DNA from 2 places in the Streptomyces sp. NPDC044064 genome. Region 1 is predicted to be linked to the other one. Evidence: riboswitches for the same ligand, from Rfam matches in the RefSeq annotation. Region 1 holds a riboswitch; the other holds the start of a gene.
What was found. A riboswitch is a leader RNA that binds a small molecule or an ion and turns the genes downstream of it on or off. The one in region 1 is predicted to bind cyclic di-AMP.
Positions count from the first base shown of each region.

Region 2: another riboswitch for cyclic di-AMP. It lies ahead of AC07DS_RS24600 (transglycosylase SLT domain-containing protein); the one in region 1 lies ahead of AC07DS_RS13010 (transglycosylase family protein).

Region 1 is NZ_JBWKFN010000006.1:331,815-338,888, reverse strand. It holds gene eno (phosphopyruvate hydratase) at 89-1,375, opposite strand; gene AC07DS_RS13010 (transglycosylase family protein) at 1,749-2,438, opposite strand; cyclic di-AMP (ydaO/yuaA leader) riboswitch at 2,443-2,611, opposite strand; gene AC07DS_RS13005 (transglycosylase family protein) at 2,795-3,838, opposite strand; gene AC07DS_RS13000 (cytochrome P450 family protein) at 4,035-5,312, opposite strand; gene AC07DS_RS12995 (tetratricopeptide repeat protein) at 5,309-7,074, opposite strand, start outside.
Region 2 is NZ_JBWKFN010000015.1:153,873-160,946, reverse strand. It holds gene AC07DS_RS24620 (ABC transporter permease) at 1-690, opposite strand, end outside; gene AC07DS_RS24615 (ABC transporter ATP-binding protein) at 677-1,651, opposite strand; gene AC07DS_RS24610 (LolA family protein) at 1,691-2,887, opposite strand; gene AC07DS_RS24605 (polyprenyl synthetase family protein) at 3,135-4,145, opposite strand; cyclic di-AMP (ydaO/yuaA leader) riboswitch at 4,676-4,860, shown strand; gene AC07DS_RS24600 (transglycosylase SLT domain-containing protein) at 4,864-5,352, shown strand; gene AC07DS_RS24595 (HAD family hydrolase) at 5,387-6,199, opposite strand; gene AC07DS_RS24590 (FAD-dependent oxidoreductase) at 6,354-7,074, opposite strand, start outside.

The DNA.
Region 1 (7,074 bases):
CCTTCACACGTGCGTACGTCCCCGCACACGGTACGGGACCGGGTACGGGGACGTACGTACGACTGGCTAAGGCTTAGCCCGAGATGGGTCAGCCCTTGAAACGGGGGAAGGCCGAGCGGCCCGCGTAGACCGCGGCGTCGTCGAGGATCTCCTCGATGCGCAGCAGCTGGTTGTACTTGGCGACGCGCTCGGAGCGGGCCGGGGCGCCGGTCTTGATCTGGCCGCAGTTGGTGGCGACGGCCAGGTCGGCGATGGTGACGTCCTCGGTCTCGCCGGAGCGGTGGGACATCATGCACTTGAAGCCGTTGCGCTGGGCCAGCTCGACGGCGTCCAGGGTCTCGGTCAGCGAACCGATCTGGTTCACCTTCACGAGCAGGGCGTTGGCGGTGCCCTCCTCGATGCCGCGGGCCAGGCGCTCCGGGTTGGTGACGAACAGGTCGTCGCCGACCAGCTGGACCTTGTCGCCGAGCTTGTCGGTGATGACCTTCCAGCCGGCCCAGTCGTCCTCGAACAGCGGGTCCTCGATGGAGACGAGCGGGTAGGCCGCCACGAGCTCCTCGTAGTACTCCGTCATCTCGGCGGCCGAGCGGGACTTGCCCTCGAACTCGTACTTGCCGTCCTTGTAGAACTCGGACGCGGCGACGTCGAGCGCGAGCGCGATCTGCTCACCGGGGATGTAGCCGGCCTGCTTGATGGCCTCGAGGATGAGGTCGAGGGCCTCGCGGTTGGAGCCGAGGTTCGGGGCGAAGCCGCCCTCGTCGCCGAGACCGGTGGACAGGCCCTTGCCCTTCAGGACCTTCTTGAGGGTGTGGTAGACCTCGGTGCCCCAGCGCAGGGCCTCGGAGAAGGACTCCGCGCCGATCGGGGCGATCATGAACTCCTGGATGTCCACGTTGGAGTCGGCGTGCGAGCCGCCGTTCAGGATGTTCATCATCGGCACCGGCAGCAGGTGCGCGTTCGGGCCGCCCAGGTAGCGGAAGAGCGGGAGGTCGCTGGCCTCGGAGGCGGCGTGGGCCACGGCGAGGGAGACGCCGAGGATGGCGTTGGCGCCGAGGGAGCCCTTGTTGTCGGTGGCGTCCAGGTCGAACATGGCCTGGTCGATCAGGCGCTGCTCGGTGGCGTCGTAGCCGACCAGCTCCGGGCCGATCTGCTCGATGACGGCGAGGACGGCCTTCTCGACACCCTTGCCCTGGTAGCGGTTCGGGTCACCGTCGCGCAGCTCGATGGCTTCGAAGGCACCGGTGGAGGCGCCGGACGGGACGGCGGCACGACCCGTGCTGCCGTCGTCGAGGCCGACCTCGACCTCGACCGTGGGGTTGCCTCGGGAGTCCAGGATTTCCCGGGCTACGACGACGTCGATGGACGGCACGAGCATCTCCTTCGTGGATGTGACGCTGGTTGTGCGGGGCTTGTGTGCCTTGCGCCTAGAGCCTAACCGTCCCGGGGGCTTCGGCCACCGACCGACCGTCCCGTGGACAGGTAGGAACAGGGAGACCGTACCTATTGTTCAGGCTCGGAACAAAGAGGCCTGTGGATGAGGCCCGGCCGAAGAGTGGGAAACGGGCGGGAAGACGGAGAGGAATCGGGGCGGGGAGCAGGCTGGGGACACAAACAACCCCGCCCCGGCGCGTACGGGGGAAAACGCGCCGGGGCGGGGAGCCCGTGGGGACGGGGGGATGCCCCTCACGAGGCCTTCAGATTGGGGGCAGGCCTTGTGAGAGCACTGTGGTTCCGGTGGGAGCCAGGTGTCACTTCAGGTGCAGCTGCTGGCCCGGGTAGATGAGGTTCGCGTCCTGGACGATGTCCTTGTTCAGCTCGAACAGCTTCTTCCAGCCGCCCTTGACCTTGTGCTTCTCGGCGATCGTGCTGAGGGTGTCGCCCTTGGCCACCTTGTACTCGCCGTCGCCCTTCTTGACCTTCTTGCCGGTCGGGGTGGTGACGGTCTGGCTCGCGGCCGGACGCTCGGCGGAGCGGGAGGCGGCCTGCGGCTCGGCGGCGCGGGTGGTGGTCGTGGTGGTCTTCGAGGAGCTGCCGCTCGACGGGGCCGCCGCGGTACCGCTGTACGGGGTGCTCGACAGGCCCGTGCCGCAGACCGGCCAGGCACCCTTGCCCTGGGAGGCGAGGACCTTCTCGGCGACGGTGATCTGCTGCTGCTTGGTGGCCAGGTCGGCGCGGGCGGCGTAGGCCGTGCCGCCGTAGGCGGCCCAGGTGGAGGCGGAGAACTGCACGCCGCCGTAGTAGCCGTTGCCGGTGTTGATCGACCAGTTGCCGCCGGACTCGCACTGGGCGACCGCGTCCCACTCGGAGGCGGTGGCGGCGGAGGCGTTGCCGGCCGCCATCAGCGGGGCGGCGACGACGGCGCCGGTGACACCGGCGAGCGCGATGGCACGGGTGGCCTTGAACGGACGACGGTGCTTGCCCTTGCCGGAAAACAGCATGGATCGATCCCCTCACCGACGCCTGCGAGGTGAGCTGTCGGATTCGGGCCGGTTGAGTTGCCCGGCCGCGACCCTCACGGGACGCGGCTTCACCCCAAGCCAGTGCCGGCATCAACTGCCGTTCCTGGCGCTTACCTTGGGTCCCCCGCTCCTGCCTACGGCGCATGACGCGACGACTGTTCCCGGGCGACCGCTGGCAGGACTCGGCGTTGCGGATGCCGGGGCTCGTGGTGACGAGCGGCCTTGACCGTAGACAGGCGATCGGCGGAATTTCAAAGACGATCAGGGCTTCTGAGACTCATCCCACACTTTCACCAAAACGGACATTAGTGAGCGAAGCGGGGCGTCAACTCCCGCTACTCGTCGCCCTTTTCGGTACCGACTTTCAGGGTCTGACCGGCACTGATGTGGTTCGGGTCGGCGCCGATGGCCTTCTTGTTCTCGGCGTAGAGCGCGTGCCATCCGCCGTCGAGGTCAAGGGAGTCGGCGATGGAGACGAGGGTGTCGCCCTCGTGGACGACGTAGGTGCCCGCCTCTCGGCCGGCGTGACGGCCCGACGGGGCGTCATTCTGTCCGTTTGCCGCACTTTCATCCGCACTGCCACCGCGGTGGCGCCCGCCACTGCCGAGGGCGCCGGTGTCGACCAGGCTCCAAGAGCTGCTGGTCTGCCACGAATTGTCCGAGTCCTCCGTTGCGGGATCCGTGGTGACGGACTCGCCATCCTGAGCCTGCCCCGACCCGGGCGATGCGGATTTGTCGGACTTGGGGGTGTCTGCACCCTTGCTGGAACCCTTGGAGTCGGCACCCTTGTCGGCACTCGGGGACGGCTTGCCCTTCGCATCCGAGGAGGAGTCGGACGAGGGTGACGAGGAGGGCGAATCCGGCAGTCCGGACGAGTCGGAATTCTCGTCGGAGTCGGAGTTGTCGTCCGAGCTGGACGAGTCCGAGGACTTGGAGGAGTCACCGGAGTGACCGGAGCCCGAGTCGGAGCCCGAGACGCCCGTGTCGACGTCCACGGAGCCGGACTTCGAGGTCATGCCGGAGAGCAGGGCGCAGGTGGCCCAGGGAGTGGTGCCCTGGTCGGCGAGAATCTTCTCGGCGACGGCGATCTGCTGCGAACGGCTGGCCTGGTCGGCGCTGAAGGCGTACGTCGTGCCGCCGTACTTGTCCCAGTCGTCCTGGGATATCTGCAGGCCGCCGTAGTAGCCGTTGCCGGTGTCGGCGCTCCAGGAGCCGCCGCTCTCGCACTCGGCCACCTTGTCCCACGTGGTGCCGTCGGCCGCGTTGGCGCTGGCCGCGCCGAGGAGCGGGATGGCGATGGCGGAGCCGGTCACGCCGGCCGCGACGAGGAGGGCCGGAGCCTGACGGGGGCGACGGTGACGACCGTTCCCGGAGAGCATGCGGAAGCCTTTCGTGCGACAGCGGGGCCGGCGTGGCCGATGGAACTCGGGGGCCACGCTGATGAGTGAACGTATAGGCAGACGATCACTTGTCACAAGTTAATGCCGCGCAGATCACGTGAAGATCACAGAAGAGAGTGCCTGTCATGTTCGACCGGGCGAACCTCTGCCCGCGTCCGGCCCGTTCGAGCCGCACTCAGGGAACGGGCGTGAACTCCACGGGGAGGGTGCGCAGGCCCCGCATGATGAGCCCGCCGCGCCAGCGCAGCTCGGCCGGGTCCGCCCCGAGCCGCAGGTCGGGCAGGCGGGTGAGGAGGGTGCCGAGCGCGTTCTGGCCCTCCAGACGGGCGAGCGGGGCGCCGAGGCAGTAGTGGATGCCGTGGCCGTACCCGAGGTGCTGGTTGTCCCGGCGGGACAGGTCCAGGACGTCCGGGTCGGCGAACCGCTCCGGATCCCGGTCGGCGGCGGCGAGTACGACGAGCACCGGGTCCCCGGCGGCGATGTCCTGCCCGCCGATGGTGAGCGGCCGGGTGGCGAACCGCCAGGTGGCCAGCTCCACCGGGCCGTCGTAGCGCAGGAGTTCCTCGACCCCGGTCTCCAGGAGGTCCCTCTCCCCGGCGGCCAGGGACCGCTGCAGGCGGTGGCGCTGCTCGGGGTGGGTGAGCAGGGCGTAGGTGCCGTTGCCGATCAGGTTCACGGTCGTCTCGAACCCGGCGAACAGCAGGATGAAGGCCATCGCGGCGGCCTCGTTCTCGGTGAGGTGCTCACCGTGGTCGGAGGCGCGGATGAGGCCGGAGATCAGGTCCTCGCCCGGGGTCGGCTCGGCGGGCAGCGCCTCGCGCTTGCGGTGGATGAGTTCGGCGAGATAGCCGCGCATCTTCTTGACGGACCGTGCGACCCCGCCCCGCGGCCCTCCCCCGTGCCGGATCATCATTCCCGCCCAGTCCCGGAAGTCGTCCTGGTCCTCGCGCGGGACGCCGAGCAGGTCGCAGATGGCGTAGATGGGGAGCGGGAAAGCGAACTCGTGGATGAGGTCGGCCGAGCCCCGCTCGGCGAACTGGTCGATGAGGTGGTCGGTCAGCTCCTGCACCCGGGGCGCGAACTCGGCGACCCTGCGGGGCGTGAACGCCTTGCTGACCAGCCGGCGCAGGCGGGTGTGGTCCGGCGGGTCGATGTTCAGCAGGTGCGTCATCAGCTCGGCCTTGCGCTCGCCGGGGATACCGGTCTTCCCCTTCGCGTGCGCGGGCTCGTCGTGATGCGCCGGGTTCTTGCTCAGCCGCTGGTCGGCGAGAGCCTGCTTGGCATCGGCGTACCGCGTGACCAGCCAGGCCTCGACCCCGCTGGGCAGCCGGGTCCGGTGCACGGGGGCGTGCTCGCGGAGCCAGGCGTAGGCGGGATAGGGATCGCTTGCGAACTCCCAGGTGAAGAGGTCGGGGGCCGTCGGGGGGTGGGGGTGGCTGGGCTGGCTGGTCACTCCTTGACGGTATCCGGCTTCCCGGACGTCTGGCCGAGCGCCTTCAGGGCAGCGCAGTGGCCCAGGGCCGCGGCTTTGCGGTACCAGGCTTTCGCCCGGTCGGCGTTGCCGTCCGCTTCGAGGAGGAGGGCCAGCCGGTAGGCACCGTGGGCGTCGCCCCGCTCATAGCCCTGTTCGTAGTGGCGCAGGGCCTCACTCTCGCGTCCCTGCTTCTCCAGTACGACGCCGAGGTTCGTGTGGTCCCACGGGTAAAGAGTCGTTTCCATGGCCTCCACGAAGGACGCCTCGGCCTCCGCCACCGTCTGGGCCTTGCCGGTGATCATGTGCAGCAGGGCGGCCGCCCGCTCGTCCCCCGTGTCGGCCGCGCGGCTCAGGAAGACCTGGGCCGCCTCTCCCTCACCCTGCAGCAGATGGTGCACACCCACGCTCCTGGCGGCCGGAGCGTGTCCATGGGACTCGGCGGTCACGTAGAGATCTCCCACCTCCTCGAGGTCTCCCCTGCCGAGCAGCAGATCACCGAGCTGGTGGGACGCCTCCGCATCATCGGCCTTCGCGGCCTTTCCCAACCACTGCTCGGCCAGTGTCAGGTAGGCCTGCCCGAGAAGCCTGGCCGTGGGGCCCTCCGAGCCCTCGGGGCAGTCCTGGGCAGCCGTCCGGAGATACGGAAGCGCCTGCTCCGCCTTCCCCTGGCCGAGAAGAATTTCTCCGACGCGTCCCGCCGGCTGTGTCCTCCCCGCGTCCACCGCCCTGCGGAACCACGCGAGCGTCATCGCCTCGTCCCCCGCGGCCTCACCCACCAGCCCCATCACGTGCATCGCCTCGGCATCGCCGCCCTCCGCGCGGGGCTCGACCACCTCGTACGCCCTGACCAGCACTCCCCGGCGCACGTCGGCGTCGTACCGGGTCCCGTCCAGCGCGCAGCGCCATACGGCGAGCGGGACCGGCGCCGAGGACGGGTCCCGCATCACGTCCGCGACCAGCGAGCCGTACGGCCGCCACGTCTCGTCGCTGTCCCCCACGTGTCTCGGCACTCCCCGCACCAGCATGCCGGTCACCGCCTGCCGCCGCTCGGCCGCCCAGGCCAGCCCGTCCTCGAACGACTCGGTCTCCGGCAGCCCGGCCACTTGGGCAGCTCCGTAGCAGACGCACGCGGCTTCCAGCAGTTGCCTGGGAATGTCTCCGGTGACACCGCAGCGCACGAGATCGATGGCGGCTCTCACCACCAGGTGCCCACGCGGATGGCGGCTGTTGGAAAGGGCGGCGCGGCGCCACAGCTCCCACAGTTCGGGGCCGACGGCGAGGTACTGGGTGACTCCGCTGTCGCCGCGCCACCGGAGGGCGTCGGCCAGCTGGGTGTCGCCGGGAGCCAGCCCTGCGAGCCGCCGGAGTTCGCCCTCGCTCCACCGGGAACTCAACGGCACCGTCCTGGCCTGGCTCAGCAGCCGGGACGCCGGTCCGGCGCCGAACCGGTGTCTGTCGTACTCCTCGTCGCTCATCGTGGCCACCACCGGTACCCGCAGACGGGCCAGCTCGGCGAGCAGGCCCAGGTCGAGCCCGTGGTCCCCCAGATGGCGCTCCAGCTCGTCGAGCCAGAGGACATGGGGGTCGTCGCGTCCGCGCAGCAGTCCGGGGAGGCCCCGGAGGTCCGCGCTCGGCGGGGGCACGTAGACCCGGGCGTGCAGCGGCAGGTGGTCGAACATGGCGGCCCAGGCGGTCCTCGTCCTGCCGGACGACGGGCCGCCGGTGACGACGAGGAGGCCGT
Region 2 (7,074 bases), on a different contig from region 1:
CAGGCCCACGGTGGTCGCCATCGCCGCGATGCCGCTGTTGGTCAGCGTCGACACGAACAGGCCGAGGGCCGCGACACCGACCAGTGAGGCCGCGACGACCAGGGCTATCAGCAGTGCCCGGCCGAGGCCCTCGGCGAAGCTGATCCGGGTGCCGGAGATCGTGGTGAGGTCGCCGAGCGGGAACAGCAGCGCGCCGACGATCAGCGCGGAGACGGCCACGACCAGGGTGGCCAGCACACAGAAGGCCATGACCGTCGTGTACTTGGTGAGCAGCAGGCGGGTGCGGCCGGCCGGGGCGACCAGCAGATAGCGCAGGGTGCCGCCGCCCGCCTCGCCGGCGATCGCGTCGCCCGCGACCACGCCGACCGCCATCGGCAGGAAGAACGGCAGGGTCGCGGCCAGTGCCGTGAACACCAGGAACAGGCCGTTGTTGGTGATCTGCGCGATGAACGCCGGCCCGTCACCGCCGCCCGGGCCCGCCGTCGAGCCGCCCCGCGTCTCGATCCGCACCGCGATCCCGACCAGAACCGGCACCGCTGCCAGCACCCCGAGCAGCGCGAGGGTGCGCCAGCGGCGGACGGTGGTGACCAGCTCGCTGCGCAGCAGCCCGAAGGTCCACAGGGGGTTCGGGCGGCCGGGGCCGGCCGCGGCGGCCGGTGCCCGGAGTACCTCGGCCTCAGCCCGCGACATCGAATCCCTCTCCCGTCAGTGCCACGAAAGCGTCCTCCAGGGAGGCTCGTTCGAGTGTGAGGCCCCGGACCCGGACACCCGCCGTGACAAGGGCGGCGTTGATCTCGGCGAGGTCCCGCTCGGGCGGCTCGCCGGTCACCCGGTCGCCGTCGACGGTGACGTCCCCGACGCCCTGTTCCTTCAGCAGCCGGGCCGCCTCGCCCGGGTCCGGCGTGGTCACCACCAGCCGGCCGCGCGCCCCGGCCGCGAGGTCGGCCACCTCGCCCTGCGTGATCAGGCGGCCCTGTGCCATCACCGCCGCGTGCGTGCACACCTGCTCGATCTCGTCGAGGAGGTGGGAGGAGAGGAATACGGTGGTGCCGTCGGAGGCCAACTCCCGGATCAGGGCGCGAATTTCCCGCATGCCCTGTGGGTCGAGGCCGTTGGTGGGCTCGTCCAGGACGAGCAGCCTGCGCGGCTGGAGCAGGGCAGCGGCCAGGCCGAGGCGCTGCTTCATGCCGAGCGAGTACGCCCTGGCCTTCTTGCCTGCGGCGGCCGTGAGGCCCACCCGGTCCAGGGCGGCCGCGACACGGGTCCGCCGGGTGCGCGGGTCCGCGGTCGGGTCGGCGGCGTCGTAGCGCAGCAGGTTGTCCCGGCCGGAGAGGAAGCCGTACAGGGCGGGGCCCTCGATCAGCGCGCCGACCTGCGGGAGGACGGTACGGCCGGCCCGGGGCATGGGGCGGCCCAGGACGCGGGCCGTGCCCGAGGTCGGCTCGATCAGACCCATCAGCATGCGGATGGTGGTGGTCTTGCCCGAACCGTTGGGGCCGAGGAAGCCGAAGACGCTGCCCGCCGGGACGGTCAGGTCGAGACCGTCGACGGCGAGCTGTCCGCCGCGGTAGCGCTTGGTGAGGCCGCGCGTGGCGATGACGTGCGCCGGCGCCTCCCCAGAGTCCTGCTCCGTGGCGGACGGTTCGCCCATCGGCTCCCTCGATTCGTCGTGTGCCGTACCCCGGAAGGGTTACTTCGCTTCGTCGGCCGCCTTGACCAGCGTGTCCTTGGTGACCGCTCCGGCGTACACCTTGCCGTCATCGGTGATCAGCGCGTTGACCAGGCGGGTGGAGAAGACCGTGCCCTTGCCGAACTTCCCGGAGACGTGGTCGCCGAGCGAGCCGAGGAAGCCGCCGAAGGCGCCGCCCTCGGAGCCGGACGGCATGCCGCCCTTGGCGCCGGTGTCGAAGGTGGCGACGGACGTCCAGCCCTTGCCGAGCACGTTGGCACCCTGCAGGCCCTGGGTGAAGTCCTCACCCGACTTCGGGGCGTGCCCGGGAGCCTTGGACTCCTTCTTCCCCTCGGTGACCTTCGCGCCCTTGGGCGGGGTGAAATCGAAGGTGGAGACGGCCGGCTTGGCGAAGGAGACCTGGGTGAAGCCCGCGTCGAGGACGGCGGCGCCGCCGCTCTTCGGGGTGAGCGTGAACTTGAGCGGCATGCCCGTCTTCGCGTCGACGGCGATGCTGATCGCGCCGACCGTCGAACCGGACTGCTTGGGCTTGATCAGCAGCTTGTAGGCGTCGCGTCCGGCGACCTGCGCGGTGCCGTCGACGGTCACGGACGTGGTGTCGTCGACCGACTTCAGGGCCTCGTCGGCGAAGCCCTTGGGCGTGGCCGGCGGCTCGGCCCGGTGCTCCTTGCCGGAGTCGGCGGCGGTGCCGTGGAAGACCTCGTTGCTCTTGCTGTCGTAGCCCCAGACGTTCTTGCCGTCGTGGATGAGGCTGTACTCGGAGCCGCTCTCCAGCACCGAGAGCTTCTGCCGGTCCGGGCCGTCGGTCGCCACGCGCAGGGTGTGCGTGCCGGAGACCAGCTCGGTGAGCTTGGACGTCGGGTCGGCGGAGGAGCCGTCGCCGCCCCGGGCCGCCCCGGACGCCAGGCTGCTCTCCAGGCCGCCGAGGTTCGGCAGGCCGAGGTCGGTGCTGACCTTCACCGTGCCGGACAGCTGCTGCACGTCCGACTTGGCGATCTTCTCGATGAGCTGCTGCGCGGTGATCTTGGGCAGATCGGGCGAGCCGGAGTCGGCGAGCGCCGGGACCAGCCCGATCGTGGCCGCCGCCACCCCCACCACCGCGACCGGGACCACGTACCGGGCGGCTTTGCGGCGTCCGGTGGGCAGGTCCTCGCCCTGTCCGGCGCCCGTTGCCTCGTCGGATTCGTACGGTGCCATCTGTGCCTTACCTCCGTCGTCGGCGGCGGCTGTCCCCACACTGGTCCACCTGAGCCGCCATTCTCACCCGAATCGGTGAGGAGTGGTGATTTCCGTGGTTTCCATCTGACCAAATCGGCCGTGAGGAAGCGTCAGACCACGGAGCCAACTCCGTGTACGCCTGCGGTATGACACACGAGGGCGGTGCCTCCCCCGACCCGTAGGGGTCGTGCGGGAGACACCGCCGTCGGGTCGGGTGTGCGGGCGGCTAGCCGGCCCGGTGCACCACTGCGTCGCACAGCTCGAGCAGCGCCGCCTTGGCGTCGCACTCCGGCAGCGGGGCCAGTGCCGCCCGCGCCTCCTCCGCGTAGCGGACGGTGTCCCGGCGGGCCTGCTCCAGCGCGGGGTGCGCGCGCAGCGCGGTCAGCGCCTCTGCGTGCCGGGCGTCGTCGCTGAGGTCGGAGTCCAGCAGCTCGCACAGCGCGATGTCCTCGGCCAGGCCGAGGCGGGCGGCCCGCTCGCGCAGCCGGAGCACGGGCAGCGTCGGGATGCCCTCGCGCAGGTCGGTGCCCGGGGTCTTGCCGGACTCGTGCGAGTCGGAGGCGATGTCCAGGACGTCGTCCGCGAGCTGGAAGGCGACCCCGAGCCGTTCGCCGTACTGGGTGAGCACGTCGACGACCGTCTCGTCGGCGCCGGACATCATCGCGCCGAACCGGCACGACACGGCCACCAGGGAGCCAGTCTTGCCGCCGAGCACGTCCAGGTAGTGGTCGACCGGGTCACGGCCGTCCGAGGGGCCCGCGGTCTCCAGGATCTGCCCGGTGACCAGCCGCTCGAACGCGAGGGCCTGGACCCGGACCGCCTCGGGGCCGAGGTCGGCGAGGATCTGGGAGGCGCGGGCGAAGAGGAAGTCGCCGGTGAGGACCGCGACCGAGTTGCCCCAGCGGGTGTTGGCGCTGTCCACGCCGCGCCGCACGGACGCCTCGTCCATGACGTCGTCGTGGTACAGCGTGGCCAGGTGGGTCAGCTCCACGACGACGGCCGACGGCACGACGCCCGGCGCGTACGGGTCGCCGAACTGCGCCGCGAGCATCACGAGCAGCGGCCTGAACCGCTTCCCGCCGGCCCGGACGAGGTGCTGCGCGGCCTCCGTGATGAACGGGACCTCGCTCTTGGTGGCTTCGAGCAAGCCTTCCTCGACAGCCGCCAATCCGGCCTGGACATCGGCTTCCAGAGCCTGGTCCCGCACGCTCAGCCCGAACGGCCCGACGACGGTCACGAGGGGTCTCCTGTCTGCTGGTGTCTGCTGGCGATTACACGGTTTGTCGATAGGTCGTTGCCATCACTCAAGTCAGCGTATCCGGTCCTGTTTCGATCACCGATAGCGCCCACCGGTCCAGCCCGGGCGGTATCGGATCAGGGCCGGTATGTTTTTGATCATCTGATAAGTGTTGGTACACAACGACTTAACAGGATCTCGTCCGATTTGTCGCGAACCGCACGGCGGGCGGAGTACTCCTTTTGCACCACACTCGGCAAATCTCCCGAATCCCCCATGTCTGATTTGATACCCTTTGCCATTTCGTGAGTTGGGTCACGCGGGTCCGTGAATCAGCCATTGGCCGCCACCGCGTTCTCCCCTTGCCGCATCGGCCAGTTGAGCGTTGGCAACCGCAAAGGATCAAGTACCCCATTGGGAATAGATCAAGGTCAACTGCCTCATTGGGTGAATTCACTACTTGTTCCGGACATGTGCTGTCGCATAGCTTCCGGGCCAGTCGGACGAACGCCGAATCCTGCCGCGTCTGACACCACCCATCGACGAACTCATTTCGTACGGCAGGAGCGGGGGACCCAGGTAAGCCGCCGGACCGGACGACGCACGTCGCACCGGGACGGCTAGGGGTGAAGCCGTACCTCCCCCCAGAGGTACGGCCGGGCACCTCCCCGCCCGAACCCGACAGCTCACCTCGCAGGCGACGGAGAGGAACGTCCCCATGTCTGCTGCCGCTCTGCCCCGCCGCACCCGCACCAACCGCCTCGTCCGCAAGTTCGCCGTCATCGGCACCGGCGCCGCCGTGCTCGCCCTCCCGCTCATCGGCGCGACCGGCGCCTCCGCCGCCACCCCCACGGCCAGCACGGCGCCCACCACGCTCGCCGGATACCCGAACAACCTCGACGGCTGGATCCGCGAGTCGCTCGCGATCATGGCTCAGAAGGGCATCCCGGGGACGTACAACGGCATCCACCGCAACGTCATCCGCGAGTCGTCGGGCAACCCGGCGGCCATCAACCTCTGGGACTCCAACGCGGCCAAGGGCATCCCGTCCAAGGGCCTGCTCCAGGTCATCGACCCGACGTTCAACACGTACCACGTGGCCGGAACGTCCTTCGACATCTACGACCCGGTCGCGAACATCACGGCCGCCTGCAACTACGCGGCCGCGCGTTACGGGTCGATCGACAACGTCTTCGGCGCCTACTGACCGGCGCCCGCGGCGGGCCCTGCGGCTAGCCCGGTCAGTCGGTCGGGAACAGTCTTTCGAGGACGACGGCGATGCCGTCGTCCTCGTTCGACGTGGTGATCTCATCGGCGACGGCCTTGAGTTCGGGATGGGCGTTGGCCATGGCGACACCGCGTCCGGCCCAGTCGAACATGGGGATGTCGTTGGGCATGTCGCCGAACGCGAGGGCCCGGTCGGCGGCGATCCCCAGGTACTCGGCGGCCAGCGCAAGCCCCGTCGCCTTGGTGACGCCGCACGGCTGCAGCTCCACGGTCCCGGGCCCCGACATCGTGACCGTCGCCAGCGAGCCCACCGCCGCGCGCGCGGTCTCCGCCAACTCGTCGTCGGACAGCGTGTGGTGGCGCAGCAGCACCTTGCTGATGGGCTCGCACCACAGGTCGTCGCGGCGGCCGACCCGCACGGCGGGCAGGGTCGGGTGCGGCATCAGATACCCCGGTTCGATCAGGGTGAGCCCGTCCACGCCGTCCTGGTCGACGGCCGCGTAGACCTGCCCCACCTCGGCCTCGATCTTGCCGAGCGCGGTCTCGGCCAGTTCCCGGTCCAGCCGGACCGACCACAGCAGACGGTCGGTGCCGGCGTCGTAGACCTGCGCGCCCTGCCCGCACACCGCGAGTCCCGTGCTGCCGAGGCCCTCCAGGAGGGGCCGCACCCGGGGGGCCGGGCGGCCCGTCACCACCAGGTGCCGGGCACCGGCCCGCGCCACCCGCTCGAGCGCGGCGCGCGACCGGTCGGAGACGGTGTCGTCGCCGCGCAGCAGCGTCCCGTCCAGGTCGGTGGCGATCAGTGTGTATGCGGGGGGTGCGGCCATGATCAGAGAATACGGATCCCACGCCCCGCCGACTCACCCTGGAGTTCCCGGACTTGTGTGCTCCTCGGCCTCAAGTGGCGCCTGCGGGACCCCTGATGGTGGTGGAGTTGACGCGATCGGACCCGCGGGTGAGCGGAACGGCGCCTTCCGCGGCTCAGCCGTGTGCCGCCGCCAGGTGCCCGGCCAGACGCGGCGAGGCGAACTCCGTGCCGCACACGAACCGCATCACCGGGCCGTACGAGGACGCCGCCGGGAGGCCGGTGAAGTACAGGCCCGGGACGGAGGAGACGTACCCGGGTCCCAGCCTGGGCGCGCCGCGGCTCACCGCCAGCCGGGTGCGCAGCTCATGGCCGAGGAAGTCCATCGCGGTGATGTTCACGCGGTAGCCGGTGGCCGCGATGACGTGGTCGGCCGAGAGCCGCTCGGTGCGCCCGCCGTGGGTGCTCACGGTGAGGACCGGACTGCCGCCCGGGGCCTCGGCGCCCACCACCCGCTCGACCTCCTCGACCTGCACCTTGCCCTCGAAGCGGTCGCGCAGCCACCAGGCGCCGAGCGGGCCGAGGACCCGGCGGACCAGGTAGTGGCGGGTGCGGGCGGGCAGGAAGCGGTACGGCTGGGGGTAGTAGCTGAGCGCCCACAGGGACCAGGCACGCCCGAAGGGCGACTCGGGGCGCAGCCTGGGCTGGCCCCAGGGCGGGGCGCCGAAGGCGACGCGGCCGCGGCCGCGCGAGACCACGCGCACCTGGGCGCCGGCCTCGGCCGCGAGGGCGGCCGTCTCCAGTGCGGACTGGCCGGCGCCGACGACGATCAGCTCCTTGCCGGCGAAGCGGGTGAGGTCGTGGTGCTGGGAGCTGTGCGAGACCGGGCCCGTGAGC